Regions from separate parts of the Mesorhizobium sp. B3-1-6 genome, predicted to be linked through region 1. Evidence: predicted binding sites of a transcription regulator. Region 1 holds the regulator's gene; each other region holds the start of a gene.
What was found. Region 1 encodes LexA, which represses DNA repair genes until DNA is damaged. Its sites were predicted from a motif close to TGTTCNNNNTGTGTTCNG; they were not measured.

Region 1 (5,165 bases):
TTTCTCGCGGCCAAGGTCGAGACCTGGCGGATGGCAACCCCGATGCTGGGTTCGGAAATCCAGACACGGCTGACGGGCCGCCTCGTCACCGCCGAGGCGATGGCCAATGGCCGTGTCCGGCTGACCATCGACTTGATTTCCACGGAACGTCCGAAGCTGCGCTATGCGCCGGACCGCGTCAGGTTGTCGGCCCGCAGGATCCCGTCCGGCATGACAGCCGGGTCGATGCTGACCGGCTATGCCAAGCTGCTGCCGCCGACCGGTCCGGTTCGGCCGGACAGCTACGACTTTTCCTTCGACAGCTATTTTGCCGGCATTGGCGGCAGCGGCTTTTTCCTGGGTGATCCAAAGCTGATTGCGCCGGTGGAGGCGCCGTTTGGCGCGCGCATCGCATCGGCAGTGGAAAACGCGCGCGAAGGAATCGCCGATCACATCAGGAGCGCCATCGGCGGGTCCGAAGGCGAGATCGCAGCGGCGCTGATCGTCGGCGTTCGTGCCGGCATTCCGGAGGCGATCAACGAGTCGATGCGGCGAACCGGCATCTACCACATCATCTCGATCTCAGGCCTGCATATGGCGCTGGTCGCCGGCACGATCATGGTCCTTTTGCGCGGCGCCTTCGCGCTGTTTCCGGATTTCTCGTCGCGCCGGCCGGTAAAGAAATATGCCGCCGCAATCGCGCTGCTCTCGATCGCCGCCTACCTCGTGATCTCCGGCATCGTGGTGGCGGCCGAGCGAAGCTTCATCATGCTGGCCGTAATGCTCGCCGCCGTGCTCTTCGACCGCGCGGCGCTCACCATGCGCAACCTGGCGATCTCGGCCATCGCCGTTATCCTTGTCTCGCCGCACGAAGTGGTCGGCCCGAGCTTCCAGATGTCCTTCGCCGCCACCGCCGCCCTGGTCGGCGCCTATGCCGGTTTTGCCGACTATCGCGCCGGCAAAACGACCGCGCCGCCGGCAAAGCGTTCGTTCCTCGGCTTCCTATCGCGAAAACTGGCGATTGGAGTGGGTGGTGCCGCCGTGACGTCGCTTATCGCGGGCAGCGCGACATTGTTGTTTGCGATCTGGCACTTCCAGCGGGTGTCGCCGCTCAGCCTGCTGGCAAATCTGGCGGTCATGCCGATCGTCTCACTGATCGTCATGCCGTTCGCCGTGTTGAGCGCGCTGGCCATGCCCTTCGGCTTGGACGGTCCCTTCCTCTTTGTCATGGGTAAAGGCCTGACGGCGATGATCGCCATTTCTGCATGGATTTCCGAGCGCTCACCGGTAGACGCCGTCGGGCTGATCTCGATCCAGTCGGTGCTGCTGGCGACGGTCGCGCTGGTCATCGCGACGATGGCCACCACCTGGCTGAGGCTTGCCGCCGTACCCTTCGCGCTCGCCGCGCTGCTGGCCATTCCGCATGTCCGCGCCCCGGATGTGCTTGTCTCGGAGGATGCGCATCTGGTGGCGATGCCGATCGGCGGCGGCGAGCTTGCCATCAACCGCGCGCGCTCCAACGACTTCACCATCGACAACTGGAAACGGGCGCTGAAAGCCGAGGAGATCGTACCGCCGGAGACGTTCGCTAAAGACGCCCTCGACATCGCCGATCCCGTCGACCTGCCGCCCGGCTCGCCCTTCTATTGCACTGGCGACCTCTGCATCGGCCGGCATCCTTCCGGCGCCATCGTCGCGCTCGCCGAGAATCGCGCCAGCGCCCGGCCTGCTTGCGGTTTCGCCGACCTCATCGTCATCGACGACGCCACGGCCTACAACCCATGCCGCGATCCGCGCGTGCTTGTCGTCACCAAGCGGCAGCTGGCACGCGACGGCAGCGCCGCCATCTTCTTCGATCCGCAATCGGCAACCGCCCGGCCAACCGTTCGCTACGCGGTCGAAGAACCGTACCGGCCCTGGCACGAGCAGCGGAAATACGCGCGTGAGGCGAGGGGGCTGCCGCCCTATCAACGACCGGAAAAGCCGGCGGTCGCGCCGCAGCCTACAGAATAGATGGCACGCAGTTCCGGCGAAGACCGCCGCGCGGTTCTGCTCAGTAACGGCGGATTAGTCCGACGAGCTTACCCTGAACCTTGACCCGGTCCGGTCCGAAGATCCGGGTCTCGTACGCCGGGTTGGCGGCCTCGAGCGCGATCGAGGCACCCTTGCGACGAAACCGCTTCAGGGTCGCTTCCTCGTCGTCGACCAGCGCCACCACGATCTCGCCGGGACTTGCCGTATTGGCGTTGCGGATTATGACGGTATCGCCGTCGAAGATACCGGCCTCGATCATCGAGTCGCCCTTGACCTCAAGCGCATAATGCTCGCCGCCCATGATCATGTCCGGCGGCACCGAGATCGAATGCGTCTGGTGCTGGATGGCGTCTATCGGCACGCCGGCGGCGATGCGGCCCATCACCGGAATGGACACGGCCGAAACAGCGTCGTCGTCATTGCTGGGTGTCGGCGTGCGCGAGGGCGCCGCCGGCTTGACCTGACGGCCGAGATTGCCCTGGCCGCCCTGGATGACGCTCGGCGAAAACTTTCTCGCGGCATTCAGGCCAGGCGCGATCGAGTCGGGCAGCCGCAGCACTTCAAGCGCGCGCGCCCGGTTCGGCAGCCGGCGAATGAAGCCGCGTTCTTCCAGCGCCGTGATCAGCCGATGGATGCCCGATTTGGAGGCGAGGTCGAGCGCTTCCTTCATCTCGTCGAAAGACGGTGGAATCCCGCTCTCCTTGAGGCGTTCATGGATGAACATCAGCAGTTCATGTTGTTTGCGCGTCAGCATGGCGGCCCCCTTGGGTTCTGAAACCGGAATCAGAAAAACAAACCCAGAACAAACACTATCTGTTCCAGTTGTGTTCCGCAACCGTTTAAAGTTTAGTGAATTTGTTGAGGCTTCGGAAACAATGTTGCATCCAAGGGATATCTGGCCGAGTCAGGTCAGCGGTGTCATTGATTCCGCTCGATTATGCGGCCCTCCTTAAGCTGAAGCGCGGTCCAACACCATCACAAAGGCGCGGGCGGGATCGCTTCGGCTCTTGCGCGAACGTGCTTCACCGTGAACGAAACGGACCCAAAATGCCAACTTCGGCAATGATTCCGATCCATGGTCTTCGCCGTCTATGGACCAGCTAACATAGCGCAGAAGGTTCTTGCCGTGGCACGGACGGTGGTGAGACAACCACCCTTGGCCAACCGTGAGAAGCGCCATGCCGAAATGGAGGCGGCAGCATGATGGGGGGAATTCCTGATCTCGCCGAGGTCGAGGCGATGGATGCAGCGGATCCGCTGCGCGCCCTGCGCGATCGCTTCGTCCTGCCGGAGGGGGTGATCTACCTCGACGGGAATTCGTTGGGAGCGGCCTCGCACGCCGCATTCGACGAGTTGCGCAAGGCAGCTGCCGAGGAGTGGGCGCATGACCTCATTCGTGCCTGGAACAAGGACGGATGGTTCGACATGCCGGTCGAGCTGGGCGACCAGCTCGGGCGCCTGATCGGCGCGGCGCCGGGCCAGACCGTGGTCTGCGACACCACGTCGATCAACATCTACAAAGTGCTGCACGCGGCGATGGCGATGCGGCCGGACCGAACCGTGATCGTTGCCGAGGGCGACAGTTTTCCGACCGATATCTATATGGCCGAAGGGGTGGCCTCGACCGGAAAGAACACTGTCCTGCGCCTGGCTGGCGTGGACGCGCCGACCATCGAGGAACTGATCGACGAACGCGTGGCGGTGGTGTTGGTCAACCACGTCAATTACAAATCCGGCGAGTTGCGCGACATGGCGGCGCTTACGCGCATGGCGCATGACGCCGGTGCGCTGATCGTATGGGATCTCTGCCACAGCGCGGGCGCCATGCCGGTTGAACTTGACAGGGCAAGCGCCGATTTCGCCGTCGGCTGCACCTATAAATATCTCAATGGCGGGCCGGGTTCTCCTGCCTTTATCTATGCGGCCGAGCGGCATCTTGCCGATGTGCGGCAGCCGCTCAGCGGGTGGTGGAGCCATGCACGGCCGTTCGCCTTCGAGCAAGCCTATGCGCCAGGCACCGGCATCCGCCGATTTCTGTGCGGAACGCAGCCGGTCCTATCGATGCGGACGCTGAAAGGCGCGCTCGACATCTGGAACGGCGTTGACCTGGCGACGGTGCGGAGGAAGAGCATCGCGCTGGCCGATCTGTTCATCGAACTCGTCGAGGTACGGTGCGGCGGTTACGATCTTACGCTGGAAAGCACCCGCGACAGCGCCAAACGCGGCAGCCAGATTTCCTTCATTCACCAGCATGGCTACCAGATCATGCGGGCCCTGATCGAACGCGGCGTGATCGGTGATTTTCGGGCGCCGTCGACCATGCGCTTCGGTTTTACCCCACTCTATGTCGGCTACAGGGATGTGTGGAATGCCGTCGAAGTGCTCGAAGACATCTTGCGGACCGGCGTCTGGCGAGAAGCCCGCTTCGCGGTCAAGACAACAGTTACCTGACCGTGGCGATGCCAATCAAAACCACTCGACATTGAGCTGATCGTGGAGGGGCCGTTGCTCGGACACCGTATTGCCGACTGGGACAACGCCTATGCCAACGGCGCGAACATCGCCGGCGGCGACCGCTGGCCCGCGGCTTGGGATCAACCGGCGCGGGCCTTTCGGGAAAAGCTGCTGGCGCAAGGCAGGGCGCGGTTCGATATCGTGTACGGCGAAGCGCCGCGCAACCGGTTCGATCTGTTCCTGCCACCTGCTGCGCCAAAGGGGCTCGTCGTGTTCATCCATGGCGGTTACTGGATGGAATCAGACAAGACCTCCTGGTCGCATCTGGCTGGAGGTGCGGTCGGCCACGGTTTTGCCGTCGCCATGCCCTCTTACACGCTTTGCCCGCAAACCAGGATCAGCGGCATCGTCAACGAGGTTGCGGCAGCGATCGAGAAGGCGGCGGCGATGGTCGATGGTCCGCTGGTGCTGACCGGGCACTCGGCCGGCGGGCATCTCGCCAGCCGGATGGTGACCGCGGCCTCGCCGCTGTCGTCCGATGTGACGCGGCGCATACGCCAGGTCGTTTCGATTTCAGGCCTGCACGACCTTCGGCCGCTGATGTTCACCGCACTGAACGAGACCCTGAACATCGACGAGAAGGAAGCGTTGAGCGAAAGCCCGGCTTTGCTGCGGCCTCGGCGGGGAGCCCGCATCAC
Region 2 (5,165 bases), on a different contig from region 1:
GGGAGTTTCGAGGGTGGGACTTTGGGGCGGCCTTGAACCGGCCTTCAACCGTCCGAGGCGGTTGAAGGCCGGTCAGGCGGTGCAGGAGCTGGAGCGCTTCTCGTCCGCAGCCTCGACAGCCTAATCTGTCGCGAAACGCCAAAAGCCGCCTTTCGGCGGCCTCGGTCTTCTTCAAATCGGCACCATAAGCGACACTGGAACTGTTCGGCCTCAAACTTCCACCGTAAGTAAGTGTCGGTCTCGGTCAAAACCTGTCCGAGGATGACGAAGGGATGGGTCGGTTCGGCTAATCCCAGGCGCAGTGACGACCATCAACGACAGCCACCACCCGTCAGGACATCGTGTCCAGCTTGCGCTGCATGGCCGCAATCTGCGCCTTCAATTCCTGCAGATCGTCGCCCTTTTCTTCCTTCTTCGGCGGCTCGGCCGGTGCTGCCGAATTGCCGCCGGCGGGCGGGAACGGCGTGAACATGCGCATGGCGTTCTGGAACATCTCGACATTGCGTCGCGTCTGTTCCTCGAGCGCCTTCATCGGCGTCTTCATCATGTCGATCGGCGTCTTGCCGAAGGCACCCTTGAGCTGCTCGCGAAACCGCTCCTGCTCCTTGGAGAAGGCGATCATCGACTGTTCGAGGAAGCTCGGCACGATCATCTGCATCTGATCGCCGTAGAAGGAGATGAGCTGGCGCAGGAACGGGATCGGCAGCATGTTCTGCCCTTCCTTGTTCTCCAGCTCGAAGATGATCTGCGTCAGCACCGGGTGGGTGATGTCATCGCCGGTCTTTGCATCCTGGACCGTGAACTCCTCGCCCTTCTTGACCATCTCGGCCAAGTCCTCGAGCGTCACATAGGTGCTTGTGCCGGTATTGTAGAGCCGGCGATTGGCATACTTCTTGATGACGATCGGGTCGTCTTTTGCGGCCATCCGTATCCTCCCCAGGACACCGGCACCTCTAGGAGTAAGCGGCCGGTAACGATTGCGCCCTTTAACCAAGATACGCGCAAAAGCGTCACAATTCCAAGCGGTTTGTGCACTGCGGCATCAATTAATGCTGCACAGCCATTGCAAAATCCGCCGCATGGCCAACGTCACGTTACCGCGACTGGCGCGCGCTCTGCTTGCCGCACATGGCGGTCATGCCCATTTCCGGTTTGACTCAGGGTTTCGAACGGGCAAGAAAGTCCTAAAGCGATCTCGAAAATACGACACCTCGAAGTCTGGAGAAGAAAATGTCCGCTTCCAATTCCATCGTTGTCGCCAGCGCCGCCCGCACCGCGGTCGGCTCCTTCAACGGCAGTTTCGCCGCCACGCCCGCGCATGAGCTCGGCGCCGTCGTCATCAGGGAGCTGCTGGCGCGGGCGAATGTCGAGGCGGCGGAAGTCGACGAAGTCATCCTCGGCCAGGTGCTGACCGCCGCGCAAGGGCAGAACCCGGCTCGCCAGGCCTCGATCAATGCCGGCCTGCCGAAGGAGACCACCGCTTGGGGCCTCAACCAGGTTTGCGGCTCGGGCCTGCGCGCCATCGCGCTCGGCATGCAGCAGATCGCCACCGGCGACGCCAAGGTGATCGTCGCCGGCGGCCAGGAATCGATGTCGATGTCGCCGCACGCCGAGCACCTGCGCGCCGGCGTCAAGATGGGCGACTACAAGATGATCGACACCATGATAAAGGACGGCCTTTGGGATGCCTTCAACGGCTATCATATGGGCAACACCGCCGAGAACGTCGCCCGCCAGTTCCAGATCACCCGCGAAACCCAGGACGAGTTCGCCTTGGCCTCGCAGAACAAGGCCGAGGCCGCGCAGAAGGCCGGCAGGTTCAAGGACGAGATCGTCGCCTTCACCATCAAGGGCAAGAAGGGCGACACAACAGTCGACCAGGACGAGTACATCCGCCATGGCGCGACGCTCGACGCCATGACCAAGCTGAAGCCCGCTTTCGACAAGGACGGCACGGTCACCGCCGCCAACGCCTCCGGCATCAATGACGGCGCCGCCGGCGCGCTGCTGATGACCGAGGCCGAGGCTGCCCGGCGCGGCATCACCCCGCTGGTGCGCATCGCCTCCTGGGCGACCGCCGGCGTCGATCCGGCGATCATGGGCACGGGGCCGATCCCTGCCTCGAAGCGGGCGCTGGAGAAGGCCGGCTGGTCGGTCAAGGACCTCGATCTCGTCGAGGCCAACGAGGCCTTCGCCGCGCAGGCCTGCGCCGTCAACAAGGGCATGGGCTGGGATCCCTCGATCGTCAACGTCAATGGCGGCGCCATCGCCATCGGCCATCCGATCGGCGCTTCGGGCGCCCGCGTCTTCAACACGCTGGTCCACGAGATGCGCCGCCGCGGCGCCAGGAAGGGCCTCGCCACGCTGTGCATCGGCGGCGGCATGGGCGTGGCGATGTGCGTAGAAGCGCTGTGAGTTCAGCGAGTAGCGAACGGGAGTAGCGAATAGGGAAGAAGAAGCGTCGCGCGGCGGGACATCGGACCCTACTCGCTATTCGCTACTCTCTATTCGCTCAGACGATTTTAAAGGGAGGACCACATGAGCAAGGTAGCAATCGTCACGGGCGGATCGCGCGGCATAGGCGCAGCGATATCGGTCGCCTTGAAAACCGCCGGTTATTCGGTCGCCGCCAACTATGCCGGCAATGACGAGGCGGCCCAGAAATTCAAGGCCGAGACCGGCATCCCGGTCTACAAATGGTCCGTTGCCGACTACGAGGCCTGCGCCGCGGGCATCAAGCAGATCGAAGCCGATCTCGGCCCGGTCGGGGTGCTGGTCAACAATGCCGGCATCACCCGCGACGCCATGTTCCACAAGATGACGCCCGCGCAGTGGAAGGAAGTCATCGACACCAACCTCTCCGGCGTCTTCAACATGACGCATCCTCTGTGGAGCGGCATGCGCGACCGCAAGTTCGGCCGCGTCATCACCATTTCCTCCATCAACGGCCAGAAGGGCCAGGCCGGCCAGGTCAACTACTCGGCCGCCAAGGCCGGCGATATCGGCTTCAGTAAGGCTCTTGCCCAAGAAGGTGCGCGCGCGGGCATCACCGTCAACGTCATCTGCCCCGGCTATATCGCGACCGAAATGGTCAAGGCGATCGACGAAAAGGTGCTCACCGAGCGCATCATCCCGCAGATCCCGGTTGGCCGCCTCGGCGAGCCGGAAGAGATCGCGCGCTGCGTCGTCTTCCTGGCGTCCGACGAGGCCGGCTTCATCACCGGCTCGACCATCACCGCCAATGGCGGCCAGTACTTCGCCTGATCCCCAACTTCGCCTGATACCCTTTTTGCGCTGAGGCGGCCCCGACGTCGGAGCCGCCTTTTGCCCCGTCGACAAGCTCGGCGCGACACCTTGCCTCAATTCGGCACGCAAAGGTTAACGGCAGCAGCCCCCTTTGTGCGCAACTCCGCCAACAAGCTGTGAATTCTCGGTGGGTAAGCTGTGGATAACACCATATCTAGGGGTGAACAAACCGGGAAAATACCCGGATCGCTGATTCGTCGCCGATTCGTTCTGGCTTTGGCCGGAAAGTTAACGGCGGACGGCGCAAACGTCACCGAACTCGTTAAAAGCGATTAAGAAAAATCAACAATTTCATAACTTTGAGGACAAGGCTCAAGTCGACCGCGACCGTTGCCCGGCAAAAGTTAACGACGGTCTCGGCCCGACGGGGCCACGCAGGAATCGGGCCAATTCAGCGATTCAGCATGTGGTGAGACTCACCGTCAAAAAACCCACATGTAGCCGTGAACAAAACCTGAATCAGAGCGAGTCAGCGATTCGTCGCTGATTCGTTCCAGACTCGTTCCAGCCGTTAACAACGACCGATTTTGGCCACCCCGGCCCGCTCTGCCCCTCCCCAAAGGAACATTCCGCTTTCGCTTCGCGCCCGAAGTCCCTATGTGTCGCCTGTCACACGCGGCGGCACCGCCGTGCTTCAGACTACAAGCGGCAGAAACCTTATTTCCGAGCCGATGAACATCCAGCCGAAACACTCCCAGCCGCTGATCCTTTCGGGCCGCGACGTGACGGCCGTGCTGGGCCCCACCAACACCGGCAAGACCCATCTCGCCATCGAGCGCATGGTTGCGCATGAGACCGGCGTCATCGGCCTGCCGCTCAGGCTGCTCGCCCGCGAAGTCTATGCCCGGGTCTGCGAGAAGGTCGGCGCCCACAAGGTGGCGCTGATCACCGGCGAGGAGAAGATCGTGCCTGCCGGGGCGAAATATTCGGTCTGCACCGTCGAGGCGATGCCGCGCGAAACCGACGCCGCCTTCGTCGCCATCGACGAAGTGCAGCTCGCCGGCGATCTCGAACGCGGCCATATCTTCACCGACCGCATCCTGCATCTGCGCGGCCGCCAGGAGACGCTGCTTCTCGGCGCCGCCACCATGCACGGCATCCTGCAGAAACTGCTTAAGGGCGTATCCGTGGTGACGCGACCACGGCTTTCGCATCTCGCCTATGCCGGCTCGAAGAAGCTCACCCGGCTGCCGCGGCGCACCGCTATCGTCGCTTTCTCCGCCGACGAGGTCTACGCCATCGCCGAGCTGATCCGCCGCCAGCAGGGCGGCGCGGCCGTCGTCCTCGGCGCGCTCTCGCCGCGCACCCGCAACGCGCAGGTGGAGATCTTCCAGTCCGGCGATGTCGACTATCTCATCGCCACCGACGCCATCGGCATGGGACTGAACCTCGACCTCGACCATGTCGCCTTCGCCCAGAACCGCAAATTCGACGGTTACCAATACCGCAACCTGACCGCCGCCGAGCTTGGCCAGATCGCCGGTCGTGCCGGCCGGCACCTGCGCGACGGCACGTTCGGCGTCACCGGCCAGGTCGATCCGTTCGACGAGGATCTGGTCGCCAAGATCGAGGGACACGACTTCGACCCGGTGAAGGTGCTGCAGTGGCGCACCGCCGATTTCGACTTTTCCAGCCTCGATGCGCTGAAACGCTCGATCGAGGCCAATGCGCCGGTCGAAGGGCTGACCCGCGCGCTGCCGGCCGTGGACGCGCAGGCGCTGGAGCATCTGTCGCGCGATGGCGACATCCGCGCTTTGGCCACCGGCAAGGAGCGCGTGGCGCTGCTGTGGGAAGCCTGCGCCCTGCCGGACTACCGCAAGATCGCGCCGGCCCATCATGCCGACCTCGTCGCCTCGATC
Region 3 (5,165 bases), on a different contig from region 1:
GCAAGACTACCTTCCTTTCCCTCCGGAGGGGAGAAAGGTGGCGCTGCGAAGCAGCGACGGATTGGGGAACCACGTGGCAATCAAACCTGCGCCGATCAGTCACGCCAGTGACAGAGGATGTCCGCAAGCCGCAACCACATTGAGGGAGATTAGCTAACTACTCCAGCCCGGCCAAGCTCTCTTCCTCAACCATCTCCGCCCCGCCCAGCCTGAACGGCGCGAACGAGGCCCGGTGCAGCCTTGCCACTGGCCCATGCATCTCGATCGCAGTCCGGTGCCGGACCGTCGCGTAGCCCATATGCACCTCGAAGCCGTAATGTTCGTGGTGTCCGCCGCAGCCACACATCATGCGGTCGCGCATCACCTTGGCGACGATCGAGGCTGCGGCGATCGATTGCGAGCGCTGGTCGCCCTTGATGAGCGCCCGGCCTTCGCAGGCGAGACCCGGCGGAATGTCGCGGCCGTCGGCCAAAGCGAGCTTCGGCTGCAACGACAGGCCGGCGGCGGCGCGGCGCATCGCTTCGAGGCTGGCTTTCAGGATGTTGCTGTTGTCGATACCTTCGGCGCTGATCGAGGCCATCGAGACGCTGAGCGCCGAGCCGAGAATCTTGAGGAACAGCGCCTCGCGCTGCAAGTGGGTGAGGCGTTTGGAATCGTCGAGGCCTTCCGGGATATTGGCGGGGTTGAGCACCACCGCGGCGGCCACCACCGGTCCGGCGAGCGGACCGCGCCCTGCCTCGTCCATGCCGGCGACTGGCCACAGCCCGTCGGCCATCGCCTTCGTCTCGATCGAGAAGTCGGGCTTCTCGACCATTTCAAAGAGAAGCGGAGAATCGGAACGCGCGCGAGCCATGGTGCGGCGAGGTTCGCATCGGCTCCGATTCTCCGCAAGTCCTTCCGGGTCGGATGGGGCGTCGGACCGGGAAGGCACCGTCTCGCGGCCGGGGGACAGTGGCCGGACGGGATTCTTGAAAAGGATGACAATTCCAGACGGAAAATCGCTTTGCCTGGAATTGCTTAGCGCCGGCCCGTCATGGCCGGCACTGAGGTTAAAGCAGCATCAGCTGTTCGCCGGCGCCCGAACCTGCGACGAATTGGTCGGTGCGAAGCTGCCGCCGCTCGACATTGAGGCCGAGCCGCTTGGCGGCGATCTCGAAGCGCCGGCCGATCTGCCAGGCATAGGGACCGGCGCCCTTCATGCGCTTGCCCCATTCGGAATCGTAGTCCTTGCCGTCGCGCATCGAGCGGATCAGCGACATCACATGCCGGTAGCGGTCGGGATAGTGGCGCAGCAGCCAATCCTTGAAGATCGGCGCCACTTCAAGCGGCAGGCGCAGGATGACGTATCCCGCCTCCCTTGCACCGGCGGCCCTGGCCGAATCGAGGATGCGTTCCATCTCCGGATCGTTGAGGCCCGGAACGATCGGCGCCACCATCACCGATGCCGGAATGCCGGCATCCGAAAGCTGCCTGATCGCCTCCAGCCGTTTCGTCGGCGTCGACGCGCGGGGCTCCATGGTTCTCGCCAGCATGCGGTCAAGCGTCGTCACCGACAGCGCCACCTTGGCAAGGCCGCGCTCGGCCATGCGCGACAGGATGTCGATGTCGCGCGTCACCAGCGCCGACTTGGTGACGATGCCGACCGGATGGCCGCGCGCCTCCAGCACTTCCAGAATCTCGCGCATGATGCGGTATTGCTTCTCGATCGGCTGGTAGGGATCGGTGTTGGTGCCGATGGCGATCGTGCGCGGCTGGTAGCCGGGCTTGGACAATTCCCTGTCCAGCATGCGCGCGGCATCCGGCTTGGCGAACAGCTTCGATTCGAAATCGAGCCCCGGCGACAGGCCCATGAAGGCATGCGTCGGCCTGGCGAAGCAGTAGACGCAGCCATGCTCGCAGCCGCGATAGGGGTTGATCGAACGGTCGAACGAGATGTCCGGCGACTCGTTGCGGGTGATGATCGTGCGCGGCTTCTCGACCTGCACTTCCGTCTTGAACGGCGGCAGTTCCTCCAGCGAGTTCCAGCCGTCGTCGAACACATGGCGGCTGACCGGCTCGAACCGGCCGGACGGGTTGATGCCGGCCGAGCGGCCGCGATTGCGGTCGGGCCGCACGCGCATGCCGCTCTGTTCGATCATCGCATTGGCCATCTCGGCCCTGCCTGCTCCGAAAGCAGCAATGTCGGCACGCACGATCTGTTCCATTTTCGCCCTCTCCCAGGGACTGTCGGCAGGCTGTCGAATCGCTCTGTTCATGAAACTATTCCTATTTTACCGAAGAGAACAAAGCAAGAACTTTTTCGGCGAAAAGCCGTAACTGGCGCAAGTCGCGGCTTTCCGCTATTCGGCTAAGGATGCTCAGCGTTCTCATCGAAACCCGCAACGACGAAGAGGGTCTTGCCCGTACGCTCGCCTCGCTGGTCGGCGGCGCGGTCGAGGGCGTGGTGCGCGACGTGATCGTCTGCGATCAGGGTTCGACCGACCAGACGCATCGGGTGGCCGAGCATGCCGGCTGCCATTATGTGACCGGCGGCATCGGCGCCGGCATCGGCCAGGCCAAGGGCGATTGGCTGCTTTTTCTGGAACCCGGCGCGCGGCTTGCCGACGGATGGATCGACGAGGTGGTGGCGCACGCGGCGAAGCAAACCATGCCGGCGCGGTTTTCACGTGCCCGGGCCGACCGCGCGCCTTTCCTGGCCCGCGTCTTTTCGGGCAACCGCGCGCTGGCCGAGGGTCTTGTCATCAGCAAGCGTCAGGCCTCGGCCCTGGCAAAGAGCGCGCGCGGCGCCGAGGCCCTGGCGCGCGGCCTTGCCGCCAGAAGGCTGAACGCCGAAATCTGGGTGGCTCCGCCGAAGTGATGCAGGCTCCCCCTTGTGGGAGAAGGAAGAAGCGCTGTCCCTGCCCAGTCAGGTCCCTCTGATTTCGACGGGCATCCAGGCCCTGTGGCGCCTGGCGACACGCTGGTCGCGCGTTTCGGCATCGAACCGAACGGCGACCGGCTGGCGGGAGAACAACTCGCGATCGTCAAGCGCGTTGACGATGACGACCGCCATGGCGTCTTCACCGTCTCCGGCGATTGCCGCGACATAGACGCCGCACTCGCGGCAGACGAGATAGTCGGCGGTGCGCAGGCCGAAGCGGTAGACCTGCAGCCGTGCCTTGTCTTCGACTGAGATGCTCAGGCGTCCGTTCGGATCGGCGGCCGCGCGCGAGCCGTGCCGGGTGCAGAACGAGCACTGGCAGGCGCGAATTTCCAGTCCGGCCGGATCGAGCGCGGTGGAGAAGCTCAGGCGGATGTTGCCGCAATGGCATCCGCCGCTGTGAACGGTCATGGCAGATTGTCCCTTGTTCGCAGCACAAGGTACTTTGCCGGTCGCGGCTTCGGAATGGCTGCTCGTAGGCGAGAGCGCCATTCCGCCTGCAAACCGGATGCCGGTCGGGATGTTTTGCCTTTAGTTATGCACCAGTCTTGCCGCCGCGCCTGAGATGCTCGTCCAGCCGCGGCATGATCTCGACGAAGTTGCATGGCATGTGCCGGTAGTCGAGCTGCGCCTTGATGATGCCGTCCCAGGCGTCCTTGCAGGCGCCGGGCGAGCCCGGCAGCACGAAGACGAAGGTGGCGTTGACGACGCCGCCTGTCGCCCGGCTCTGGATCGTCGAAGTGCCGATCTTGTCATAGGAGATGCGGTGGAAGACTTCCGAAAAGCCGTCCATGCGCTTTTCGAAAATCGGCTCCAGCGCTTCCGGCGTCACGTCGCGGCCGGTGAAGCCGGTGCCGCCGGTGGTGATGACGACATCGATGTTTTCGTCCTTCGACCAGCCGAGAACCTTGTCGCGGATCTTCTCGCGGTCGTCGGTGACGATGTCGCGGGCGGCAAGCGTATGGCCGGCTTCCGTGATGCGGTCGGCCAGCGTCTGGCCAGACTTGTCGTCGGTAAGGCTGCGGGTATCGGACACGGTCAGCACGGCGATGCGCACGGGGATGAAGGGCCGGCTCTCGTCAAGCTTCGCCATCGGTCGCCTCCATGCTGCGCGTCGCGGCGACGAACCAGTCGGGATGGCGCGCGCGGATCTCGATCGCCGCGCGCTTGGCGACATTGCCGGTCTCGAACAGGCCGAAACACGTAGCGCCCGAGCCGGACATGCGCACGAAAGCTGCGTCGGCGCGCTTGAGCGCCTTCAGCGCCTCGCCGATCGCCGGCTGGATCGAGCGGGCAGGTGCCTCGAGATCGTTGCGCGTCGTCTCCAGCCAGTTGCGGATGGCGTGGAAGTCGAGGCGCTTCGGCAGCGGCGGCAGCGCCTCGTTGTCGCGGCTGGACAACGCCTTGAACACGTCCGGCGTCAGGACGGCGACGCCCGGATTGACCAGGACCAAGCCAAGCGCCGGAAATGCGGAGAGCGGTGACACCTCATCGCCGATGCCGCGTGCGACCAGCGGTTTTGACGTCAGGCACATCGGCAGGTCGGCGCCGAGCGATAGGCCGATCCGCGCCAGCGAAATGTCGTCGATAACGAGCTTCCAGAGCCGCGCAAGGCCGTTGAGCGCCGCCGCCGCGTCGCTGGAGCCGCCGCCGACGCCGGACGCGATCGGCAGGTTCTTCTCCAGCTTGATGGCAACCGGCGGCGCATGCTGCGCGCCGGCTTCCCGGCGCAAGGCATCGCGCGCCTTCACCACCAGATTGTCGCCGTCGAGCGGCAGGCCGGCGGCATAACGGCCGGATGCCGAGAACTCGTCGTGCTCCGCCGGCTCGATCTCGAGCCGGTCGCCGAAGCGGGTGAAGACGGCAAGGCTGTCGATGAGATGGTAGCCGTCGGTGCGCTGTCCGGTGACATGCAGCGCCAGGTTGATCTTGGCTGGCGCAAGCCATGTCCGGATCTCTGCGCCGGGCTCGAGAATGTCGGCTGCTGGCGAGATGGGATCAGTCCTTGGCGAGACGGTATTCGCCGGTCTTGGGATCCTTGACCAGTGTGCCCATCGTGCCGTTCGCCGCCTGTTTCTCGGTCCGCCGGATTTTTGCCGTCACGCGCTCGGCCTCGCGCACGAAAGCGCGGTAACCAAAGTAAGCGGCGGCGCCGACAACGGCGAAGAAAATGATCTGCGGCATCTCTAAAACTCCTCCCGCGTCCTCGCGGCAAGGCCGGTCGAATGGGTCGGTCAAGCAGCCA
Region 4 (5,165 bases), on a different contig from region 1:
TTAAACTCCTGAGAGCCGCCTTATCCGCGGCTCTTTTTTTGTCCGCGGGCGGCAAGCCGGGTGCCATCCGCTTGCGGATGGCTGGAACGAGGCCTGCGTTAACCGTTTGTTAAACATGCGCTTGCCTTCATGGGCATCGAAGCGCATTTTCAAGCCTCAGTCATTTAGGGTGCGGGCCACGTCGGCAAGAATTGCCGAATCGGCCGACGGCAGTGCAGGGGCGTATCGATGAACGAGCCTTCGAAGGGCAGCGCGAAAACCATCAAATTGGCGGAGCGCCGGGTTTTCTCCCAATCCTTCAAGCCGCTCTACCAGGAAGGCATGGGGCTGGTCGAGCAGGCCGCCGAATATCTCGATGGCAAGGGCAGGCTCGAAGCCAAGAAATTGTCGCGCACGGCGGCGGCACTCTATGCGGCCGAGTCGATGCGGCTGACCACAAGGCTCATGCAGGTCGCCTCCTGGCTGCTTTTGCAGCGGGCGGCGAATTCCGGCGAGATGACGCGCGACCAGGTGGCCTCGGAGAAATCCAAGGTGCGACTCGACACCGCCTCCGCGCATGACGAGGCGCTCGGCTGGAAAGAGCTGCCCAAGGATTTTCTGGACCTCGTGACGCGCTCGCTGCGCCTGCAGGCGCTGGTGCGGCGCATGGACGAGGAAATCTATGGCGGCGTCATCAACGAGACGCACGCCCCCAGCCGGCGGGCCAACCCGGTTTCCGACCAGATCAGTCTCTTGAATACGGCTTTCGCGCGCGGCTGAAACCGCGTTTGCAGCAAACGCCGCGATAGCGGCGCGGGAAGCGGGAACCCACATCGTTCAATCGAGGCGCGATCTGGCGAGCCGCGATCGTGGCCGCAAGTCGAGCGCCTGCGACCCCGACTGCTCTTCGATACTGCGGGTAACCGTCGTTGCATCGAAGGCCATGCCGGCCTTCGCGAGAAATATTGCCCTTGTCTTGAAGCGATGGGCTCCTAGTTGGAGCCGTTCGCCGCAGCCGGGTCGACCCGAGCCGGTTTTGCAAGAAAATCACCGTCACTGTGACCAAAGCAGATTGCGAGGCTTGATCCGTGCATTCGCCATTGGACCGCATCCCGGTATCGATCATCATCCCCAATTACAACTACGAACAGTTTCTTGGACGCGCCATCGACAGCGCGTTGGAGCAGGACCACCGAAATGTCGAGGTCGTGGTCGTCGACGACGCATCGACGGACGCGTCGGTGGCCGTCATCGAATCCTACGGCGACAAGATCCGCTCGTGCCTCAGGCGCAGGAATGGCGGACATGCCGCTGCGTTCAATACGGGGTTCGAGGCGAGCACCGGGGAGATCGTTCTTTTCCTCGACGCCGACGATTATCTCTATCCGAACGCCGTCTCCGAGGTCCTGGACGAGTGGGACGCGGATGTCGCCCAGGCGCAATTCAGATTGCATCTCGTCGACGAGGACCAACATATCAAGGATGTCTTTCCGCCCCCGGAACAGCCGTTCGACTCGGGCGACGTCGTCCCGGAATTGTTGCGCAAGGGGCGCTACCGTACGACGGTGACGAGCGGGCTGGCGTTCGACCGTGAGGCGCTGGACCCGATAATGCCCATGCCCGAAAGCGATTTCCGGCAAGGCGCCGATGGCTATCTCGCAACGCTTGCGCCGCTGCACGGGGAGGTGAAATCCATCGACACCTGCCTTGGTGCTTACCGCATCCACGGTTCCAACCATTCGGTCTTTGCCGAAAAGCTTGCCGAGCGGGCGCGCTGGCGCGTGGCGCATGACTTCCGGCGCCTTGAAGCCTTGTCCGACCGGGCGGCCGAGATCGGTCTGACCGTGCCGCCGGATGCCGGCCTTCGCGATCCGGTTCATCTGGAAGAGCGACTGGCCTCGCTTTGCGTCGACGAGCCCCGGCATCCGGTCGCGACCGACTCCCGGCTGGGACTGGCAAAAGCGGGCGCCGCCGCCAGTCTGGAAATGAACGCATCCTGGCGGCGGCGGGCTGCGCTGGCAGCCTGGTTCCTCTGCATCGGGCTCCTGCCGCGGCGCATGGGAAATGCAGTCCTGGCATGGAAGCTCGTCGCGTCGTCGAGGCCGGCATTTCTCACGCGGCTGTCGAAAACCATCCGTCGCGTGACGAACTAAATTAGATCCGGATTTCGGGCCGGCCAGCCTGTGAACGCCAGCTTGATGGGATTTCGAATGCGTTCTTAAGATCGCGATTGTTTCTGGTTTGTTCACATTTCGCTGGCATCGCTTGCCGCCACGGCTAGACTTGGCGCATGGGGGAAGCGATTCGCATCATCGGTATCGATCCGGGGCTGAGGCGCACCGGTTGGGGTATTGTCGACAGCGTGGGCAATTCGCTGCGCTTCGTCGCGTCCGGCACGGTGCGGTCCGACGAAAAGGAGTCGTTGGCGACAAGACTCTGCCAGCTGCATGACGGTTTGGCCGAGGTGCTGCACCAAGCCATGCCGCATGAGGCAGCGGTCGAGCAGACTTTCGTCAACAAGGACGCCACGGCGACGCTGAAGCTCGGCCAGGCGCGCGGTATCGCCATGCTGGTGCCGGCGCGTGCCGGGCTGGTGGTCGCTGAATATGCCCCCAATGCCATCAAGAAGGCGGTTATCGGCGTCGGCCACGGCGAGAAGAAGCAAATCCATATGATGGTCAAGGTGCTGATGCCGAAGGCGATCTTCGACACCGACGATGCTGCCGACGCCCTTGCCATCGCCATCTGCCATGCGCATCACCGCCAAAGCGTCGCCTACCGGATGGCAGCGCTGGCGTGAGGGGACAATCATGATCGGCAAGCTCAAGGGCACGCTGGACGAGATCGACGAGGACTCCTGCCTCGTCGACGTGCACGGCGTCGGCTATGTCGCGCATTGCTCGGCGCGCACGCTGGCGTCGCTGCCGTCGCCCGGCGAGGCGGTGGTGCTGTTCATCGAGACCTATGTGCGAGAGGACATGATCCGGCTCTACGGCTTTCAGTCGGCGCTGGAGCGCGAGTGGTTCCGGCTTTTGATGAACAATGTGCAGGGCGTCGGTGCCAAGGTGGCGCTGGCCATCCTGTCGACGCTGGCACCGGCCGAGCTCGCCAATGCGATCGCGCTGCGCGACATCGCCATGGTCTCCAGAGCGCCAGGCGTCGGCAAGAAGGTGGCGGAGCGCATCGTCACCGAATTGCGCACCAAGGCGCCTGCCTATGCGGGCGCGGCCAGCGGCACGATCGGCCTCAAGCAGGAGCTCGGCGAAGGCGTCGCGGCGGCACCGATTACGGATGCGGTCTCGGCGCTGGTCAATCTCGGCTATTCGCGCGACATCGCGGCGAACGCGGTTGCGGCAGCGCTGAAATCGGCCGGCGAGGGCGCGGATGCATCCAAGCTGATCCGCTTCGGCCTTAAGGAACTGGCGCGGTGAGGCGGCGCTTGTTCCGTTGTCGGTCCTATGCAAGGAAGGCGGCATGAGCCTTTCGCCCCGCCTCATTGCCCCCGACAAGCGCGGTGAGGATGCCGACCAGACCTTGCGGCCGCAGTCGCTCGACGAGTTCGTCGGCCAGGCGGCAGTGCGCGCCAATCTCAAGGTCTTCATCGATGCCGCCAAGGGCCGCGGCGAGGCGCTCGACCATGTGCTGTTCGTCGGTCCGCCGGGGCTCGGCAAGACGACCCTGGCGCAGATCATGGCGCGTGAGCTCGGCGTCAATTTCCGCTCGACCTCGGGTCCGGTTATCGCCAAGGCGGGCGATCTGGCGGCGCTGCTCACCAATCTGGAGGAGCGCGACGTGCTCTTCATCGACGAGATCCATCGGCTCAATCCGGCGGTCGAGGAAATCCTCTATCCGGCGATGGAGGATTTCCAGCTCGACCTGATCATCGGCGAGGGGCCGGCGGCGCGCTCGGTCAAGATCGACCTTGCCCGTTTCACGCTGGTCGCGGCGACGACCCGGCTTGGGCTCCTGACCAATCCGCTGCGCGATCGTTTCGGCATTCCCGTCCGGCTCAATTTCTATACGGTCGAGGAGCTGGAGCAGATCGTGCGGCGCGGCGCCCGCATCCTGTCGATGCCGCTTGGCGACGATGGCGCGCTGGAGATCGCGCGCCGCGCGCGCGGCACGCCGCGCATCGCCGGCCGCCTGCTGCGCCGGGTGCGCGATTTCGCCAGCGTCGCGGGGGACGGCCATGTCGACAGGAAGATCGCCGACGAGGCGCTGACAAGGCTGGAGGTCGACGCGCTTGGCCTCGACGCGCTCGACCGCCGCTATCTGTCGATGATCGCGCGCAATTTCGGCGGCGGACCGGTCGGCATCGAGACGATCGCGGCCGGGCTCTCCGAGCCGCGCGACGCGATCGAGGACATCATCGAGCCCTATCTGATCCAGCAGGGCTTCATCCAGCGCACGCCGCGCGGCCGCGTTCTGACCGCCAATGCCTGGCGCCATCTCGGGCTCGACCCGCCGAAGGATATCGTCCAGCAGCAGATCAGCCTGTTCCAGGAAGAGTAACGCATATTTGTTCGCCGTTTGGCCGCGTAACGGCCCGTCTGCGCAGAATCTGCTCGCCTCGGCCTAGCTGAGGGCGTAATTGCCCCCTTTAAGGCAGCTTCCTGATAGAATCCCAAGGGGCTTGGGCCGATCCATGATCACCAGACGTGGTTTCCTGCGCCTTGTCGGCGGCTCGGCCTTCAGCCTGGTGTCGCTTGGCGCTTATGCCGTCGGCATCGAGCCGATGCTGCTGACCCATGTGAAGCGCTACACGCTGACGCCGCCGCACTGGCCAGCCGGACTCAAGTTGCGTGTCGTGGCGCTGGCCGACATCCACGCCTGCCGGCCCTGGATGACGCCGGAACGGATCGCAGCACTTGCCGAAGAGGCCAATGCGCTGCAGCCGGACGTCATCGTCATACTTGGCGACTACCCCGCCGGGACCCGGCTGGTGACCGGCTGGGTAAACGCGTCGGAATGGGCGCCCGCGCTGGCAGGGCTCAAGGCGCCGCTCGGCGTGTGGTCTATCCTCGGCAATCACGACTGGTGGGATGATCGCTCGGCGCAAGCGGCCGGGGCAGGGCCGACGATTTCGCGAAAGGCGCTGGAGGCCGTCGGCATTCCGGTGCTGGAGAACGACGTCGTACGCCTGGAAAAGGACGGCCAGGGCTTCTGGATAGCCGGCCTGGCCGACC

Region 2: FJ414_RS18665 (helicase-related protein) is a predicted target of LexA. The motif match lies at 3,796-3,813, and genes of this name have one in related genera.
Region 3: FJ414_RS14505 (PA0069 family radical SAM protein) is a predicted target of LexA. The motif match lies at 2,279-2,296, and genes of this name have one in related genera.
Region 4: ruvC (crossover junction endodeoxyribonuclease RuvC) is a predicted target of LexA. The motif match lies at 2,211-2,228, and genes of this name have one in related genera.

What each region holds. Positions count from the first base shown of each region.
Region 1 is NZ_VFTM01000005.1:69,834-74,998, reverse strand. It holds gene FJ414_RS06835 (ComEC/Rec2 family competence protein) at 1-1,992, shown strand, start outside; gene lexA (transcriptional repressor LexA) at 2,033-2,767, opposite strand; gene kynU (kynureninase) at 3,217-4,464, shown strand; gene FJ414_RS06820 (alpha/beta hydrolase) at 4,519-5,165, shown strand, end outside.
Region 2 is NZ_VFTM01000020.1:49,893-55,057, forward strand. It holds gene phaR (polyhydroxyalkanoate synthesis repressor PhaR) at 332-925, opposite strand; gene FJ414_RS18655 (acetyl-CoA C-acetyltransferase) at 1,231-2,415, shown strand; gene phbB (acetoacetyl-CoA reductase) at 2,539-3,264, shown strand; gene FJ414_RS18665 (helicase-related protein) at 3,978-5,165, shown strand, end outside.
Region 3 is NZ_VFTM01000014.1:46,412-51,576, reverse strand. It holds gene FJ414_RS14510 (ribonuclease HII) at 158-853, opposite strand; gene FJ414_RS14505 (PA0069 family radical SAM protein) at 1,050-2,204, opposite strand; gene FJ414_RS14500 (glycosyltransferase) at 2,354-2,857, shown strand; gene FJ414_RS14495 (aldehyde-activating protein) at 2,906-3,331, opposite strand; gene moaB (molybdenum cofactor biosynthesis protein B) at 3,456-4,013, opposite strand; gene FJ414_RS14485 (4-(cytidine 5'-diphospho)-2-C-methyl-D-erythritol kinase) at 4,000-4,896, opposite strand; gene FJ414_RS14480 (membrane protein) at 4,919-5,104, opposite strand.
Region 4 is NZ_VFTM01000020.1:98,784-103,948, reverse strand. It holds gene FJ414_RS18880 (DUF1465 family protein) at 229-759, shown strand; gene FJ414_RS18875 (glycosyltransferase family 2 protein) at 1,068-2,132, shown strand; gene ruvC (crossover junction endodeoxyribonuclease RuvC) at 2,270-2,779, shown strand; gene ruvA (Holliday junction branch migration protein RuvA) at 2,790-3,410, shown strand; gene ruvB (Holliday junction branch migration DNA helicase RuvB) at 3,454-4,491, shown strand; gene FJ414_RS18855 (metallophosphoesterase) at 4,625-5,165, shown strand, end outside.